Linked DNA regions of Zymomonas mobilis subsp. mobilis ATCC 10988. The protein of the gene in region 1 interacts with the protein of each later gene in a pairwise test. Links are inferred from orthologs where the notes say so. Each region holds a gene or a part of one and is shown in the gene's direction. Other genes may lie near its edges. The genes, in order: uvrA and uvrB.

The links.
Region 2: the proteins of uvrA (region 1) and uvrB interact in binary tests that used the Escherichia coli proteins (3 or more experiments, as listed by UniProt). The link is inferred for Zymomonas mobilis subsp. mobilis ATCC 10988 from one-to-one orthologs.

The regions. Positions count from the first base shown.
Region 1 is NC_017262.1:1,772,894-1,781,321, reverse strand. Bases 2,836-6,203 are described here. They hold uvrA (excinuclease ABC subunit UvrA), read left to right. Parts: upstream 2,836-3,162; coding sequence 3,163-6,003; downstream 6,004-6,203. Other genes in these bases: ZMOB_RS08030 (sulfite exporter TauE/SafE family protein), read right to left, coding at 6,059-6,203; ZMOB_RS08040 (hypothetical protein), read left to right, coding at 2,836-3,005. In the rest of the region: gyrB (DNA topoisomerase (ATP-hydrolyzing) subunit B), read right to left, coding at 1-715; DNA replication/repair protein RecF, read right to left, coding at 858-1,988; bfr (bacterioferritin), read left to right, coding at 2,103-2,576; more of ZMOB_RS08040, read left to right, coding at 2,598-2,835; more of ZMOB_RS08030, read right to left, coding at 6,204-6,826; ZMOB_RS08025 (tRNA-binding protein), read right to left, coding at 6,981-7,319; ZMOB_RS08020 (ABC transporter ATP-binding protein), read right to left, coding at 7,434-8,195; ZMOB_RS08015 (MlaE family ABC transporter permease), read right to left, coding at 8,204-8,428. UniProt on the Escherichia coli protein: The UvrABC repair system catalyzes the recognition and processing of DNA lesions. UvrA is an ATPase and a DNA-binding protein. A damage recognition complex composed of 2 UvrA and 2 UvrB subunits scans DNA for abnormalities.
Region 2 is NC_017262.1:1,062,532-1,070,521, forward strand. Bases 3,320-6,249 are described here. They hold uvrB (excinuclease ABC subunit UvrB), read left to right. Parts: upstream 3,320-3,660; coding sequence 3,661-5,838; downstream 5,839-6,249. Other genes in these bases: ZMOB_RS04675 (hypothetical protein), read left to right, coding at 3,320-3,323; ZMOB_RS10490 (hypothetical protein), read left to right, coding at 3,432-3,563. Also shown: mrdA (penicillin-binding protein 2), read left to right, coding at 1-845; rod shape-determining protein RodA, read left to right, coding at 857-1,963; more of ZMOB_RS04675, read left to right, coding at 2,589-3,319; tRNA guanosine(34) transglycosylase Tgt, read left to right, coding at 6,878-7,990. UniProt on the Escherichia coli protein: The UvrABC repair system catalyzes the recognition and processing of DNA lesions. A damage recognition complex composed of 2 UvrA and 2 UvrB subunits scans DNA for abnormalities.

The DNA.
Region 1 (8,428 bases):
GCCATTTCACAAAAGCAGCGATACCGCCTTCATAGAATAATTCGACCGTTTTTTCAGGATCGGTGCGCTTGTCGGTTAATTGCAACCGGACACCGGAATTCAAAAAGGCCAATTCGCGGTAACGATGTTCCAGCTTTTCAAAATTGAATTCGGTAATTTTGAAGGTTTCGGCAGAAGGATGGAAGCGAACCCGCGTGCCTCTTTTATCGGAAGCGCCGACGACCTGTAACGGTTCAACGGCAACACCATGCTCGAAACGCATCCGGTGTTCTTGTCCATCGCGCCAAACGGTCAATTCAAGATAATCACTAAGCGCGTTCACCACGGAAACGCCCACGCCGTGCAAACCGCCGGAGACCTTATAAGCGTTACTATTCGCGTTATTATCGAATTTACCACCGGCGTGAAGCTGGGTCATGATGACTTCAGCTGCCGAAACGCCTTCTTCGGGATGAATACCGGTTGGAATACCGCGTCCGTTATCTTCAACCGAGACCGAACCATCGTCATAAATCGCGATTTTTACCAGATCGCAGTAACCGGCCAAGGCTTCGTCAATGGCGTTATCGGAAACTTCGAACACCATATGGTGCAGACCCGATCCGTCATCCGTATCACCAATATACATACCAGGCCGTTTGCGAACGGCATCCAGCCCCCGCAGAACCTTGATAGATCCTGCATCATAATCGTCATGCTGTTTTGATGTTGCCATAGTCTTAACTTATAGCGGGATGTTGCCAATAACCCAAGCAAAAGCCGCCTGATTTTAAAGGAAATATTACATTATCGGAGGAAGCGGTAAAAAGAGCGCGGATCTTTATATCCCCTTTTATACAGTCAGTCGGTTCTCTTTTTCAGAAAGCGGAGATAATTTCGCCCTTATCAAGCTGAAAATAGCAGGCGGCCTCCCCTGCGGTTTCAAAGAGAGAAGGTTCGGTACCGGTCATCCAGACTTGGCCGCCTTTTGATCGCAAAATATCAAATAAAATCGCCCGACGGGACGGGTCAAGATGCGCCGCAACCTCATCCAGTAACAGAACCGGCGGCTGGCCATTTTTTTCGGTAATCAGATTAACTTGAGCCAACACAAGCCCAAGTAACAGGGCTTTTTGCTCGCCTGTCGAGCTTTGGGCAGCAGGCATGGCTTTGGCATGATGGGTGACCTTTAGATCTGCGCGATGAACGCCTTGCAATGTCCGACCAATGGCGGCATCGCTTGTCCGGCTTTTTTGCCAGATATTTTGCAAAAGCGGCATGATCTCTTCGGAATTATGAGTCACAAGATCGCGGCTATCAACACCTTCTTCCAAAGCCAGATCCGCTTTGGCGAAAAGGCCGTCTTCCTGTTTGGCAATTTCTTCGGATAGTAAATCCACAAGCTGCCGCCGTGCCAAAAGAATATGGGTCGCCTGTTCCGCCATAATCTGTTCCAAGCCGTCTAACCAAAGAGGATCATAGCCTTTTTCATCGGAAAGCAGCTTGTTCCGTTGTCGCATCGCCGCTTCATAACGGCTGTAATGTCGGGCATGAGACGGAAAAATCGTCAATGTCAGCCGATCTAGAAAACGGCGGCGCGAAGAAGCACCTTCCTGAAACAATCTGTCCATTGCAGGGGTAAGCCATAATATCGCCAGCCATTCCGATAAGGCATTAGCCGAAGTCGTCACGCCATTAACGCGCACCTGACGCGAGGATGCCCGAGGTGCAAGCCCGATACCAATGGTTACGGGATCAATTCGGCCTGAGGATTCCAGTGGATGCAGTTTGGCCGAAATCGCAAAACCGCCCTCGCCTTCGCGCCGGACAAGATCAGGTAAAGGGCTGCCGCGAAATCCTCGCCCCGGAGAAAGCAACGAAATCGCTTCTAAAATGTTTGTTTTACCGACACCATTTTCACCGGTCAGGATTACCAGCCCAGCTTCGGCCTGTAATCGTATTTGCTGGTGTGACCGGAAATCATGGAGAGAAAGGCCGGATATAAACACAGTAATGCCCCGTTCCGATAGAATTATATGATAATGATATTGGGAAAGTTAATTTTTTATAATAAAGTTTTAATGCTAGGCTAATAAAAGCTGAAGAGCGAAAGGCACCCATCAATGAGCGCAGATCCTAAAATAATCGAACATCTTAACCGCCAACTTACCAATGAATTGACGGTCATCAATCAATATTTTCTCCATGCCCGCAGTTTAGAACATTGGGGCGTTTCGGTTCTTGCCAGAAAAGAATCCGAAGAATCTCTTGAAGAAAGAGGCCATGCCGATGCTTTGATCGAGCGGATTTTTTATCTTGGCGGCCTGCCTAACTTGCAGCGTTATGAAGCTATTACCGCTAGTGAAGACGTGCCTGCGGTTTTGAATACGGACTTGCGGCTTGAGAAAAAAGCGGTCAGCGATTTGAAAGTAGCCATCGCCTATGCAGAATCAACGCATGATTTTGTATCCCGCGATCTGTTCGTCAAAATTTTGATCGCCGAAGAAGCCCATATCGATTTCCTGAATACTCAGCTTAATCTGATCGAGCTGATGGGATTGGAACGCTATATTCAGCAGAATTCTGATCCAGCCTGATTTATCGGAAAAATAGCTGCCATGTCTTGTCATGGCAGCTATGCCGCCGCCTGTTATGAAAGAAGAAGTCATCTTATGGGAAAAAATCTTTTCTGGGCTGGAATAGGGCTTCTTGCCTTGACGCTTTCGGTTGCGGCCATGGCTTATCCCCATGGATATCACTATGGCCATTATGGGCGGTCGGGATATATCCGAAACGGTTATTCATCTGGTTATGTCAGAGGTTATGATCATTCCGGCTATATCCGTCATTATGGCTGGTCTGGCTATGTGCCGCGTTATGGGTCAATGGGCTATAACCATCGTTATAATCCCTATAATCATAATCCTATGCGCTATAATCACAGCTATAATCATCTGGATAGGCAGCTTTTATATCCGTCCAATCGCTGGGATGGCGCTTATCGCTATAATGGCTATGAACGGTAGCAGAATGACATTTCTGCCGATTTCAAAGTCCCTTGCCTTGCCGTTTTTGGATAGCCTCTTGTAGAACAAAGGGGGAATATCCATCTCTTTTCCTCGCCCTGATTGATAGCCCCGCATCACCAGACCCATTTTCTGAAAGATAGGATTTTTGCCTGTTATGCTTTCGACTATTTCTATTCGCGGCGCACGCGAACATAATCTCAAAAATGTTTCGATTGATATTCCGCGCAATAAACTTGTCGTCATGACCGGCTTGTCGGGGTCGGGTAAATCCAGCCTCGCTTTTGATACTATCTATGCCGAAGGACAGCGGCGTTATGTCGAATCCCTGTCCGCTTATGCTCGCCAATTTTTGGAAATGATGCAAAAGCCGGATGTCGATCATATTGAGGGTTTATCGCCAGCGATTTCTATCGAACAGAAAACGACCAGCAAAAATCCGCGTTCGACGGTCGCCACAGTCACCGAGATTTATGATTACATGCGGCTGTTATGGGCGCGGGTCGGGATTCCTTATTCTCCGGCAACGGGATTGCCTATTACCGCGCAGACCGTCAGTCAGATGGTTGATCGGGTGATGGCTTTGCCGGAAGGGAGCCGTTTGCATTTATTGGCTCCGGTCGTCAGAGGACGAAAAGGCGAATATCGCAAAGAAATGGCCGAATGGCAGAAAGCAGGCTTTTCACGACTTCGGATTGATGGTGAATATTATCTGATCGAAGAAGCACCAAAAATTGACAAGAAACGCAAGCATGACATTGAGGTTGTGGTTGATCGTCTGGTTATCAAAGAAGGGCTGGAAACCCGTTTGGCGCAATCGCTTGAAACCGCATTAAAATTGGCGGACGGGATTGCGATTGCCGAGCCAGCCGATGAAGGCCGTTTCGAGCCGATGCTTTTTTCCGAGCATTTTTCTTGTCCGGTATCAGGTTTTACCATTCCTGAAATCGAGCCACGCCTTTTCTCTTTTAACGCGCCACAGGGTGCCTGCCCTGCTTGTGATGGGTTGGGCGAAAAGCCTTATTTTGATGTGCGGTTGATTGTGCCGAATGAATCCCTTTCTTTGGCAAAGGGGGCTTTGATGCCTTGGGCGAGAAGCACGCCGCCCAGCCCTTATTATATGCAGATTTTATCCAGTCTGGCGCGTTATTATGATTTCTCGTTGGAAACGCCTTGGAAGAAGCTCCCTGAAAAAATTCAGAATGTCATTCTTTACGGGAGTGAAGGCGAAGTTATTCCTTTGCGCTTTTCTGAAGGTAATCAGATTTATGAGGTTGAAAAAGCCTTTGAAGGTGTGATCCGCAATTTGGAAAGGCGGCTGGTAACGACTGATAGCGAAACCATTCGCGAAGATATTGGACGTTATCAATCGGCAGCGCCCTGTGAAGTCTGTCATGGTGCGAGATTAAGGCCGGAAGCCTTGGCCGTTCTGATTGACCATCATAATATTTCTGATGTGACCAAGATGACCGTCAAGCCAGCTTTGGAATTTTTCAGACAGTTACCCGAAAAGCTGACGGAAGCACAAAATCAAATTGCTGAACGCATTTTGAAAGAGATTATCGAAAGGCTGGGATTCCTCGATAATGTCGGGCTGGATTATTTGAGCCTCGACCGCTCTTCCGGCACACTTTCTGGTGGTGAAAGTCAGCGCATCCGTCTCGCTAGTCAGATCGGTTCCGGTTTGTCCGGTGTTTTATATGTGTTGGATGAACCCTCTATCGGTTTACATCAGCGTGATAATGATCGCTTGCTTGAAACCTTGAAGCGATTGCGCGATTTGGGCAATTCAGTTCTGGTTGTCGAGCATGATGAAGATGCTATTCGTCTTGCCGATTATGTCGTCGATATGGGCCCCGGTGCGGGGGTGATGGGTGGTAAAGTGATTGCCGCCGGTTCGCCACAGGATATTATTGATTGTCCTAATAGTTTGACCGGGGCGTATCTTTCAGGGCGGCGGGAAATTGCAGTTCCCGATAAACGTCGCAAGGGGAATGGTAAAAAGCTGACCATTAAAGGAGCGACCGCCAATAACCTTCAAAATGTGACGGCATCTATTCCCTTGGGGACTTTTACCTGTGTCACGGGGGTTTCAGGCTCCGGTAAATCCAGCCTGATTTTGGATACGCTTTATACGGCGGCGGCCAGAGAATTGAATGGTGCGCGGCTGATTAGTGGTGACTATAAATCTATTTCGGGATTGGAGCATCTCGACAAGGTGATTGATATTGACCAATCACCTATTGGGCGCACGCCCCGTTCCAATCCGGCAACCTATACCGGTGCGTTTACCGCTATTCGGGAATGGTTTGCCAAATTACCGGAGGCTCAAGCCCGCGGTTATAAAGCCGGTCGTTTTAGTTTTAACGTCAAGGGCGGGCGTTGTGAGGCTTGCCAAGGTGATGGCGTCAAAAAGATCGAAATGCATTTCTTGCCGGATGTTTATGTCACCTGTGATGTCTGTCATGGTGCGCGCTATAATCGCGAAACGCAGGAGGTCAAATTCAAAGGCCAATCTATTGCCGATGTTTTGAATATGACGGTCGATCAGGCAGCAGAATTTTTTGAAGCGGTGCCTTCTATCCGTGACAAGATGGCAATGCTTGCCCGTGTTGGTTTGGGCTATATCAAGGTTGGTCAGCAAGCGACGACTTTATCAGGCGGTGAGGCGCAACGCGTTAAATTGGCAAAAGAATTGTCAAAAAGGGCAACAGGGCGAACGCTGTATATTCTTGATGAACCAACCACGGGTCTTCATTTTGAAGATGTCCGAAAATTGCTGGAAGTTCTGAATGCCCTAGTCGATCAAGGAAATAGCATTGTCGTGATCGAGCATAATCTGGATGTCATTAAGACAGCTGATTGGCTAATTGATCTGGGTCCCGAAGGTGGCACTGGTGGCGGTCAGATTATTGCGGCTGGCACGCCAGAAAAAGTGGCCGAGACTGAGGGAAGCTATACTGGCCATTATTTAAAACGGATGCTTCAACCCAAATAGGCGGTCAAGATTAGGGTCAGTTTTTTAGAAGCTGACCCTGATTTGTCTTTCAGACTTAAAGATGATTGTAATATTTGAGAAAGCTGAAAGTCACAGAAACCAACATAATTGTTAGAAATAACAGCCGTAACAATTTAGAGCTTTTATAAATGACCAAATAAGCCCCTATTTGGCCGCCCAGAAAAGACCCGATACCCATCATTAAAGCGGCGAAATAGTTTACTTTGCCACCCCCTATAAAGATAGTCAGTGCCGTGACATTGCCTGCGATATTTAACGGTTTTGCATACATTGTCGCGATATTCAGACGTAATCTGTAGATATGATTCAAGATAATTGTCCAGATCGCGCCTGTACCTGGCCCGAAAAAACCGTTATAGAATCCGACAGCCCCGCCAAGACAGGGCAGTAATTTTGGATTTTCGGGAAGGCTTTCTTTCTCGGGCTGGGAATAAGAGGTCGGAGAAAAAATATAATAAAGAAAAACCGATAGAAGAAGCCATGGGACAATTTTATTAAGCCTTTTTTCGTCGCAAATTTGAAGTAGAATTGTTCCCAAGGCAGAAGCGATGACCGTCGAGAATAAAGACAAATATAATGGTCGTAATTTGAGATGACGGCTTTTCCAAAAGTGTAAGGCAGCAGAGAATTCACCAATAGCCGATTGGAATTTATTAGTTCCTAAGGCGGTCACGGCACCCATTCCGGTTAAAGCCAAGGCAGGAACCGTAATTAGCCCCCCGCCCCCGCCCAATGTATCGACGATGCCCGCGATAATGGAGATGATAAAAAGGAAAAGATCGCAATATAGGGTTGAGTCCATGGGGCGGATACCTTTTAAAGCCGCCTATCCGGCTGTCGTAAAATCAGAGACGTCAAAATTATGTCGAAAACGCGCGGAAGAGAGCGAGATTGAAGGACAGAGCCTTCCGATGATGTCCATACTCTGTCCTTGTAAAATATGAAGGTATTTTACGTTAAAATAGCCGTGTTCCGAGTGGCACCGACTGTTCCGGCGAAATGAGAATAACGCGCCCTTCGGCATCGGACACGCCCAAGGTCAAAACTTCCGAGAAGAAATGCCCGATTTGTCTTGGCGGGAGATTGACAACGCACAGAATCTGACGGTCTATTAAATCTTGGGCAGTGTAGAAATCGACTATCTGGGCGCTTGAGCGTTTAATCCCGATATCTGCCCCGAAATCAATGACCAATTTCCATGCCGGTTTACGGGCTTCTGGGAAAGCCTGCACTTCGATAATTTTGCCTACCCGAATGTCTATTTTTAAAAAATCGTCAATAGTGATGTTCGACATTATTAATACCCATTTCCAATAGAAATCAGAAGCAGGCTAGCATCACGAATATGATTTTTGCGCTCGATCTATCGCAATTAAATGCAACAAAAAATCAGCTTTTTATCGGGTCGTTTAATGAAGGGGCCCTTCGGCTTTGCGATCAAAAAATTGCCGAACATAGGGATTGTCGGTTGTCCGAAGGTCTTGAGTATTTCCTGTCCAGATAATACGCCCTTCATGCAGGAAGGCGATCTTATCCGCAATTTTGCAAACCGAAGCCATGTCATGGGTAATGGTAATTGCGGTCATACCATTATCGCGCACGAGGCTAAGCGTTAAATCGTCAATGACATCAGAGCGAATGGGGTCGAGGCCTGCGGTCGGTTCATCAAACAACAGGATTTCGGGTTTAGCCGCAATCGCCCGTGCAATCGCTACGCGTTTTTGCATCCCTCCCGATAATTCCCCAGAACGAAGATTGAGAATCCTGTCATCCAATCCGACCCGTGCGAGATATTCGCTCGCCAATTTTTGCATTTTGGCGGGATCGCGTAAATGACCTTGGGTAATGGCAAAGGTAATATTGCGCCAAACTGGCAAGGAATCGAATAACGCCCCGCCTTGGAACAGCATCCCGATATGATCGCGAATAGAAGCCAATTGGCTTTGGGACATGGTTTCAATATCCTGCCCCTCTATTTCGATAGAACCGGCATCGGCTTCGATCAGGCCTAATATGGTTTTCAGCAAAACCGATTTGCCGCCGCCGGACTGGCCGATAATGACAACCGACTGTCCTTTGTCGATATCAATATCCACGCCTTGTAAAACAGCGTGATCGCCAAAAGATTTTTTTAACCCGCGAATTCGGATGAGAGGCTGTGTCTGAGGCATAAGAATCTTTATCCGAAAAAGAACATGGTAATCATCAGATTTGAAAACAGGATCATGATAAAGGCGCTGACCACCGCCCGCGTTGTTGAACGTCCAACACCTGCCGCGCCGCCGGTGGCAAAAAAGCCGTTATAACAGCCCAATAATGCAACGAGAAAACCGAAAACTGTCGATTTTACCAGCGCCATATGGACATCTTCGGCCTTTAGGAATTCGCGTGTTACCTTGAGATA
Region 2 (7,990 bases), 710 kb from region 1 along the record:
GTTGGCGGCGGCAAGGTCATGGCCCCGTCAATATGCATACGGCAATCACGCAAAGTTGTGACGTCTATTTTTACGCTATGGCGCATCGGGTTGGTATGGAGCCTTTGGCAGATATGATGCGTCAATTAGGACTGGGTGCCAGTTACCATCTGCCTTTGGGATCAGAACATTATGGCACGGTTCCTGACCCTGCATGGAAATTGAAAAAATATCATCGCAATTGGACGGCGGCAGATACTTTGAATGCCTCGATCGGGCAGGGGGATGTTTTGGCCAATCCGTTGCAATTGGCTGTGATGGCGGCGCGATTGGCTTCGGGAAAACAGATTACGCCTCGGCTGATCCGCTCAAAAGAAATCCCTATGCCCGCCAAATTGAACGCCAAAGAATCCCATCTTGATTTTATTCGGCAGGCCATGCGGGATGTGGTGAATGGGGGGGGCACCGGTGGTGCTGCAAGATTATATGTTCCCGGTGTTGAATTGGCGGGGAAAACCGGAACGGCGCAGGTTCGGCGTATTTCAATGGCTGAACGTGGGCGCGGTGTGTTGAAAAATTCACAATTGGCTTGGCGGATGCGCGATCATGCCTTGTTTGTTTGCTTTGCACCGACAGATAACCCACGTTATGCCGCCTCGGTTGTTGTCGAACATGGTGGACATATTGACTCCGCTACGGATGGACCGGCTATTGCACGCGATGTCCTGACCTATTTGTTTGATCCCGATCGTGCTATGGCCAGTTTGAACGCTTTGGAAGTGTCGTGGGGTGGGGATCTTGCGAGCCGTATGCGTATGCGGTCGGAAAATGCCTCGAAAGCTCCATCTAAACCCAATATGACTTAGGCGAAATCGGGATGTTGTCCTTAGTACCTGCTCCTATTCGGCAGTTGCCGTGGAAGCTTTTGCTTCTGGTTATGGCTGTTGGCAGTTTTGGATTGGTTGTTTTATATTCGGCTGGAGGTGGGCTGCATCCTTGGGCGTTGAATCAAGGGCTGCGTTTCGTTTTCTTTATTTTTGTCGCGATTGCTATCAGCCGTATAGATCAGGGCAGTTTGAAGCAAATTTCTTGGCCGCTTTACGGCGGGTTATTGCTCCTCCTTATTTTTGTCGAGCTATTTGGCTTTGTAGGTGGCGGTAGTCGGCGATGGCTTAATCTGGGGATTATGACCCTTCAGCCTTCGGAATTGATGAAGTTGGCGATTGTCCTTGCGATTTCCCGTTTTTATGATTTGCTGCCTGCGGGTGAGATTAGAACCTTTTCCGCTATGTGGCCTGCGGCTGTTTTAATTTTGGTTCCGGCGCTTCTTGTTGCAGTTCAGCCTGACCTTGGAACGGCATTGATGATTGTCGCGGGGGGGGTAATTGTCTGTTTTTTGGCTGGATTGCCCTTATGGCTATTTATCGGGGGCGGTGTGTCCTTGGCGGCGATTGCGCCGCTCGCTTTCTTTTTTCTATTGCATGATTATCAGCGCAATCGGGTTTTGATCTTTTTAACGCCTGAAAGTGACCCTTTGGGGCGAGGATATCATATCAGTCAGTCCAAAATCGCGATTGGTTCAGGTGGTATTTTTGGCAAGGGATTTTTGAATGGCACTCAGAGCCATCTCGATTACTTGCCTGAACGTCACACCGATTTTGTTTTTGCAACAATGGCCGAGGAATGGGGACTGATCGGAGGGCTGTTCATTATTGTCAGTTTTATGATTATCATCAGCTGGGGCATGAAGGTGGCATTAAATGCGCCGTCACGTTTCGCCAAATTAACGGCAGCAGGCCTATCTTCGACTATTTTTTTCTATGTTGCGATCAATCTAGCTATGGTTATGGGGATGGCACCCGTAGTGGGCATTCCACTGCCTTTAGTCTCTAATGGTGGCTCGGCAATGATGAATGTGATGATTTGTTTAGGGCTGCTCATGGCGATTGATCGTTGGACACGCTATCCCAAAAAAGGATTTTGATCTGGCCTTGAGCCCATAGAGTATTTTGGCATACTCGATTGAGCCAACCTATTGTCTGAAGATTTTTCAAAGAAAGTTATAAGGTCTTATTTTTGTTATTATGATTATTTTAAAATATAAAAATATTTTATTATTTCATTTTTTAGTATATAAATTTTTATTGATTTTATTCTTGGTAAGAATGTCCTTTGAAATTTATAGGTTGTCTTGAATGATTTTTAGAATAAATTTTTCATATAAATAGCTTTTTATAAAAATAAATAATAATAGATCGCGGTTTCTTTAAATTATATTTTAAAAAATTTTAGCGAAGTGAATATATAAAATATAGTGATGCATTATAATTCTAAATTACGGTTATATTTATTATATTTGAAATAATTATATAATTTAAAGTGTAAAAATAACAAATTATTTCTATTTTTCTGAATTTTTTTTTAATTTACTTATCGTTTTCTTTGTTTTACCCCTTTCTTGTTAGCTAGTTTTTTAAGGGGGGTGTATAGTAAAGCCTTAGATATTTCCGCTATTGATATCAATTCACATAGAAAAAGTATGACTGATTATAAGATATTTATTTTCAGATCTTTATACTTCAAAACTATGAATGGAAATAAAGATATACATGAAGTTAATCTGTAATTTTGGAATAACATTTGGATTATTCCTTGTACCCTCTTCCGTTTTTGCTACTCAAAGCAGTTTATCTTCTAATTACCAGCAATGGTACACAGGTTCGCTTTTATCACCATCCGGCGCATTGCGTCAGGGCGGTGTCACAATCGAACCGTATATATCTTATAATCGTCCTATAGATAGTGTGGATGCTTTTGGCCACAAAGGTCCTATCTACGGTGGCACCCAAAGCATTGTTAATACAACACTCGTTAAATATGGCATTACCAACCATTTGAGCGTTCAGCTTCATCCTCAATTTTTTTATAAATGGCGTTCCACTTATGGGAACGGGGGTGGTCAGCCTCGGGTCGGCGATTTACCGCTTGATTTCATTTGGCGTTTTGTTGATCCGAATGAAAGTCGTCTTATTCCGGCTGTGATGCTTCAGAGTGGTATCTCTTTCCCGACAGGTCGTTATGACCATTTGAATTCTGATAAAACCAATGCCGGTGGTAATGGTAACTATGTTTTCCGCGCTGCTTTGGTAACCCAATCGACTTATCGTATTGCGGGTCATGCTTTGCGGGTTCGTGGATGGGCTAATATCCGTAAATCTGTCCGTGATGCTGAAATCCATGGCATTAGTAGCTATGGAACCAGTAAAGATTTTATTGGTCATGCGGAAACCGGCACGAGTGGCGAGGGCGGTATTTCCGTTGAATATGGTATCAATCAACGTTGAGTTCTGGCCTGTGACGTTGCCCGTGATTGGTCTTATGGTTCCAAGGTCAAGGGTTATAATAATGCCGTTGATTATGTTGAAAAGAAAGGGCAGGGATCCGGTGCTTGGGTGGTTGCCCCGGCTGTCGAATATAACTGGTCAGCTCGCTATGGTATTATCGCCGGTGTTTCTACGCCTTTCTGGGGCAGAAATACGACTGAAAGCCTGTCAGGACAGGTCGCTTTTGATATGGTTTTCTAGTCACTTTTTATATTACCCAATCCATAATGGTTTTGAATATAAAATTTAACCGCTTTCTACGCTTGTTTCCGGCGCTGGGGTTTATCATATCCAAGATATGACTATCGCGATCCGCACGACGCTTGATGAGCCAGAAAATCATTTCGATTTTGTGCCTCATCGCCCCAGCCGCCCTGAAAAAACAGAGCCGTCAAAACCGTTTCGTCTTGTTTCCGATTACGAGCCAGCGGGTGATCAGCCGCAGGCCATTAGCGCCTTGTGTAAAGATATTCAAAAAGGCGAGCGGGATCAGGTTCTGTTAGGGGTAACCGGATCCGGTAAGACCTTTACCATGGCAAAAGTCATTGAGAAATTACAGCGGCCTAGTTTGATATTGGCGCCTAATAAAATTCTGGCTGCCCAGCTTTATGGTGAGTTTAAACGCTTTTTTCCTGAAAATGCGGTCGAATTTTTCGTGAGCTATTACGATTATTATCAGCCGGAAGCCTATGTGCCGAGGACAGATACCTATATCGAAAAAGATAGCGCCATCAATGAAGCGATAGACCGGATGCGCCATGCGGCAACGCGTTCTTTATTAGAGCGCGAAGATGTTATTATCGTGGCCTCGGTTTCTTGTCTTTATGGTATCGGTTCGGTTGATACCTATTCATCCATGACCTTTCGTTTATTGAAAGGTCAATTAGTCGATCAGCGGGAAATTATTCGCCGTTTGGTTGCTTTACAGTATAAGCGCAATGAGGTTGCCTTTGGACGAGGTTCTTTCCGTGTCAAAGGCGATACCCTTGAGATATTTCCATCCCATTATGAAGATATGGCTTGGCGTATCAGCTTTTTCGGGGATGAAATCGAAGAAATTTCTGAATTCGATCCTTTGACTGGGGTGAAGATCGCTAAACTCGACCAGATTAAAATTTATGCTAATTCTCATTATGTGACACCAGAACCGACTTTGAAGGCTGCTAATAATGCGATCCGGCGCGAGTTGGACAACCGTTTGCGGGAATTCAAAGCTGAAGGTAAATTACTGGAAGCGCAGCGATTGGAAGAGCGCACCGAATTCGATCTGGAAATGATGGCTGCAACCGGTGCTTGTTCCGGTATTGAAAATTATTCCCGCTTTCTGACCGGACGCGCCCCCGGAGAACCTCCGCCTACTTTATTTGAATATTTGCCTGATAATGCTTTGTTATTTGTGGATGAAAGCCATCAGACGATTCCGCAAATTAACGGTATGTCACGGGGTGATTATCGCCGTAAAACGACTTTGGCTGATTATGGCTTCCGCTTGCCTTCCTGTATTGATAACCGACCTCTTCGGTTTGAAGAATGGAATGCGATGCGTCCGCAAACCGTCTATGTTTCTGCAACGCCGGGACCGTGGGAATTGGAGCAAACTGGCGGCGTTTTTGTCGAACAGATTATTCGACCGACGGGGCTGGTTGATCCTGCAATCGAAGTTCGACCGATTGAAGAGCAGGTTGATAATCTGATCTTTGAAGCCAAGAAAACGGCGGCGGCCGGATGGCGTTCTTTGGTGACGACCTTGACCAAGAGAATGGCTGAGGATTTGACTGAATATATGTATGAAGCGGGGTTGAAAGTCCGTTACATGCATTCCGATGTCGAAACGATCGAACGCATCGAGCTTATTCGGGATTTGAGATTAGGCGTTTATGACGTCTTGATCGGTATCAACCTGTTGCGAGAAGGCTTGGATATCCCAGAATGTGGATTAGTGGCCGTATTAGATGCTGATAAAGAAGGCTTTTTGCGGTCTGAAACTTCACTGATTCAGACGATCGGTCGAGCTGCGCGTAATGCCGAAGGGCGTGTTATTTTGTATGGTGACAAGATAACCGGTTCGATGGCGCGGGCTATGGCAGAAACTGAACGCCGCCGGATTAAGCAGATTGCCTGGAATAAAGCGCATAATATTACACCTGCAACGGTTAAGCGGCAGGTCGATGATATTGTCGGTCATTTCGGTGTTATCGACAGTAGTGAGGCCGCCGCTACCATCGAAAATCATGATCCGAAGGTTTTGGCACGTTCTATTTCCGAGACTGAAAAAGAGATGTTAGAAGCCGCCGCTAATTTGGAATTTGAAAAAGCGGCACAATTAAGAGATGTCTTGCACCAGTTGAAAAGACAGGAATTGGGACTGCCTCCTGAAAAGTCGTCTGAGATCCAAGGTCGGTCTGAAGCCGGACGTCCCGGCACTCGAAAAACCAGAAGTGACAAAGCTAGGCTCAGGACTCATTCTTTGAGATAGAAGATGAAACTTGCTGCGATATGGATTGCTGACATGAATGTGTGAGCGCACCGGTCGTATCGTGTTGCGACACGCCGCCAGTCTTTGAGCTTTGCGAACATATTTTCGATGAGGTGACGCTTTTTATACAGATGCCAGTCGTAAGGCGGCTTTGATTTCCGGTTCTTCTTCGGCGGAATACAGGCGGTGATATTCCGGTCTGCGAGAGACTGTCTGATTTTATTACTGTCGTATCCCCGGTCCCCGAGAATTTCTTGTGTTTCTTCCGGCAGATTTGCCAGCAGAACATCCGCGCCTTTGAAGTCACTGACCTGACCTGCGGTCAGATGCAGCCGGACAGGGCGGCCCTGACTATCGCATACAGCGTGAAGCTTTGAGTTCAGTCCGCCTTTCGTGCGTCCGATATGGCGGGGAAAAGCCCCTTTTTGAGCAGGGAGGCCGCTGTCCGGTGTGCTTTCAGATGTGTTGCATCGATCATCAGACGCTTTGAACGGCCTGCCTGCTCCGTCAGGGCGACGAAGATCCGGTCAAAGACACCCAGGCGGCTCCACCGGATAAACCGGTTGTATAAAGTCTTGTGCGGGCCATACGCTTTCGGGGCGTCTTTCCACTGAAGGCCGTTGCGGATCACGTAAACGATCCCGCTCAGGACACGACGGTCATCGACACGCGGCACACCATGCGCCAGTGGAAAAAACGGCTTAATCCGTTCCATCTGGTGCTCAGACAGCAAAAACACGTCACTCACAGCTTCACCTCCATCGGTAAACCTGTGAATCACAACAGCCCGCTCAACTCAAGAAATTAACAGGTCCTGAGCCTAGAGAAGCCAAGGCTTCTAAGCGCGTCAAGCAAGAAGCCGGTGAAAAATTATTGAGATCGCGAGGGCATTGATTGGGGAATAGGGTGAGGTCTCTGCCTTGAAGTATACAATCTTGAAAAAGGCCGAGACCTCAAAATTTTTATTTTTTGCTATACCCTTATTTCGTAAAACCTGTTGTCAGACGTTGCTTTTCTCTCGATAGGGATGAGCTTGGAAATGATGACGGCAGTCAAAGGAAGAAATGTGGTAGAAGCAACAGCGCAAGAGACCGATCGTCCGCGTTTTTCTTTTTCAATCGCGGCAAGGGAAGGAAAATCCCGCACCGGCACTATCGAAATGAAGCGGGGCGTTATCCGAACCCCTGCCTTTATGCCGGTTGGAACGGCAGCTACCGTAAAGGCTTTGAAGCCGGAAACAGTTCGGGCAACTGGCGCTGATATTATCTTGGGGAATACCTATCATCTGATGCTTCGTCCGGGTGCCGAACGGATAGCTAAGCTGGGCGGATTACATTCTTTTATGGGGTGGGATCGGCCTATTTTGACGGATAGCGGCGGGTATCAGGTGATGAGCCTGTCTTCTTTGACGAAGCAGAGCGAAGAGGGCGTTACCTTTAAAAGTCACCTTGACGGTTCCCGCCATATGCTGTCGCCGGAACGTTCTATCGAAATCCAGCATTTACTAGGCAGTGATATCGTAATGGCCTTTGACGAATGCACGCCTTATCCGGCAACGCCTTCGCGCGCGGCTTCGTCAATGGAACGCTCGATGCGGTGGGCGAAAAGATCACGGGATGCCTTTGATAGCCGAAAAGAACAGGCCGAAAATGCGGCTTTGTTCGGAATTCAGCAAGGCTCTGTTTTTGAAAATCTGCGGCAACAATCGGCGGATGCTCTGGCTGAAATCGGCTTTGATGGCTATGCTGTTGGGGGATTGGCTGTGGGTGAAGGACAGGATGAAATGTTCCGCGTCCTTGATTTTTCTGTGCCGATGCTGCCCGATGACAAACCCCATTATTTGATGGGCGTTGGCAAGCCTGATGATATCGTTGGAGCAGTTGAACGCGGCATTGATATGTTCGATTGCGTCTTGCCGACACGTTCCGGTCGGAATGGGCAAGCCTTTACATGGGATGGGCCTATCAATATCAGAAATGCTCGTTTTTCAGAAGATTTGAAGCCGTTGGATAGTGAATGTCATTGTGCCGTTTGCCAGAAATGGAGCCGCGCCTATATCCATCATTTAATTCGGGCGGGTGAGATCTTGGGGGCTATGCTGATGACAGAGCATAATATCGCCTTTTATCAGCAGCTTATGCAAAAAATACGG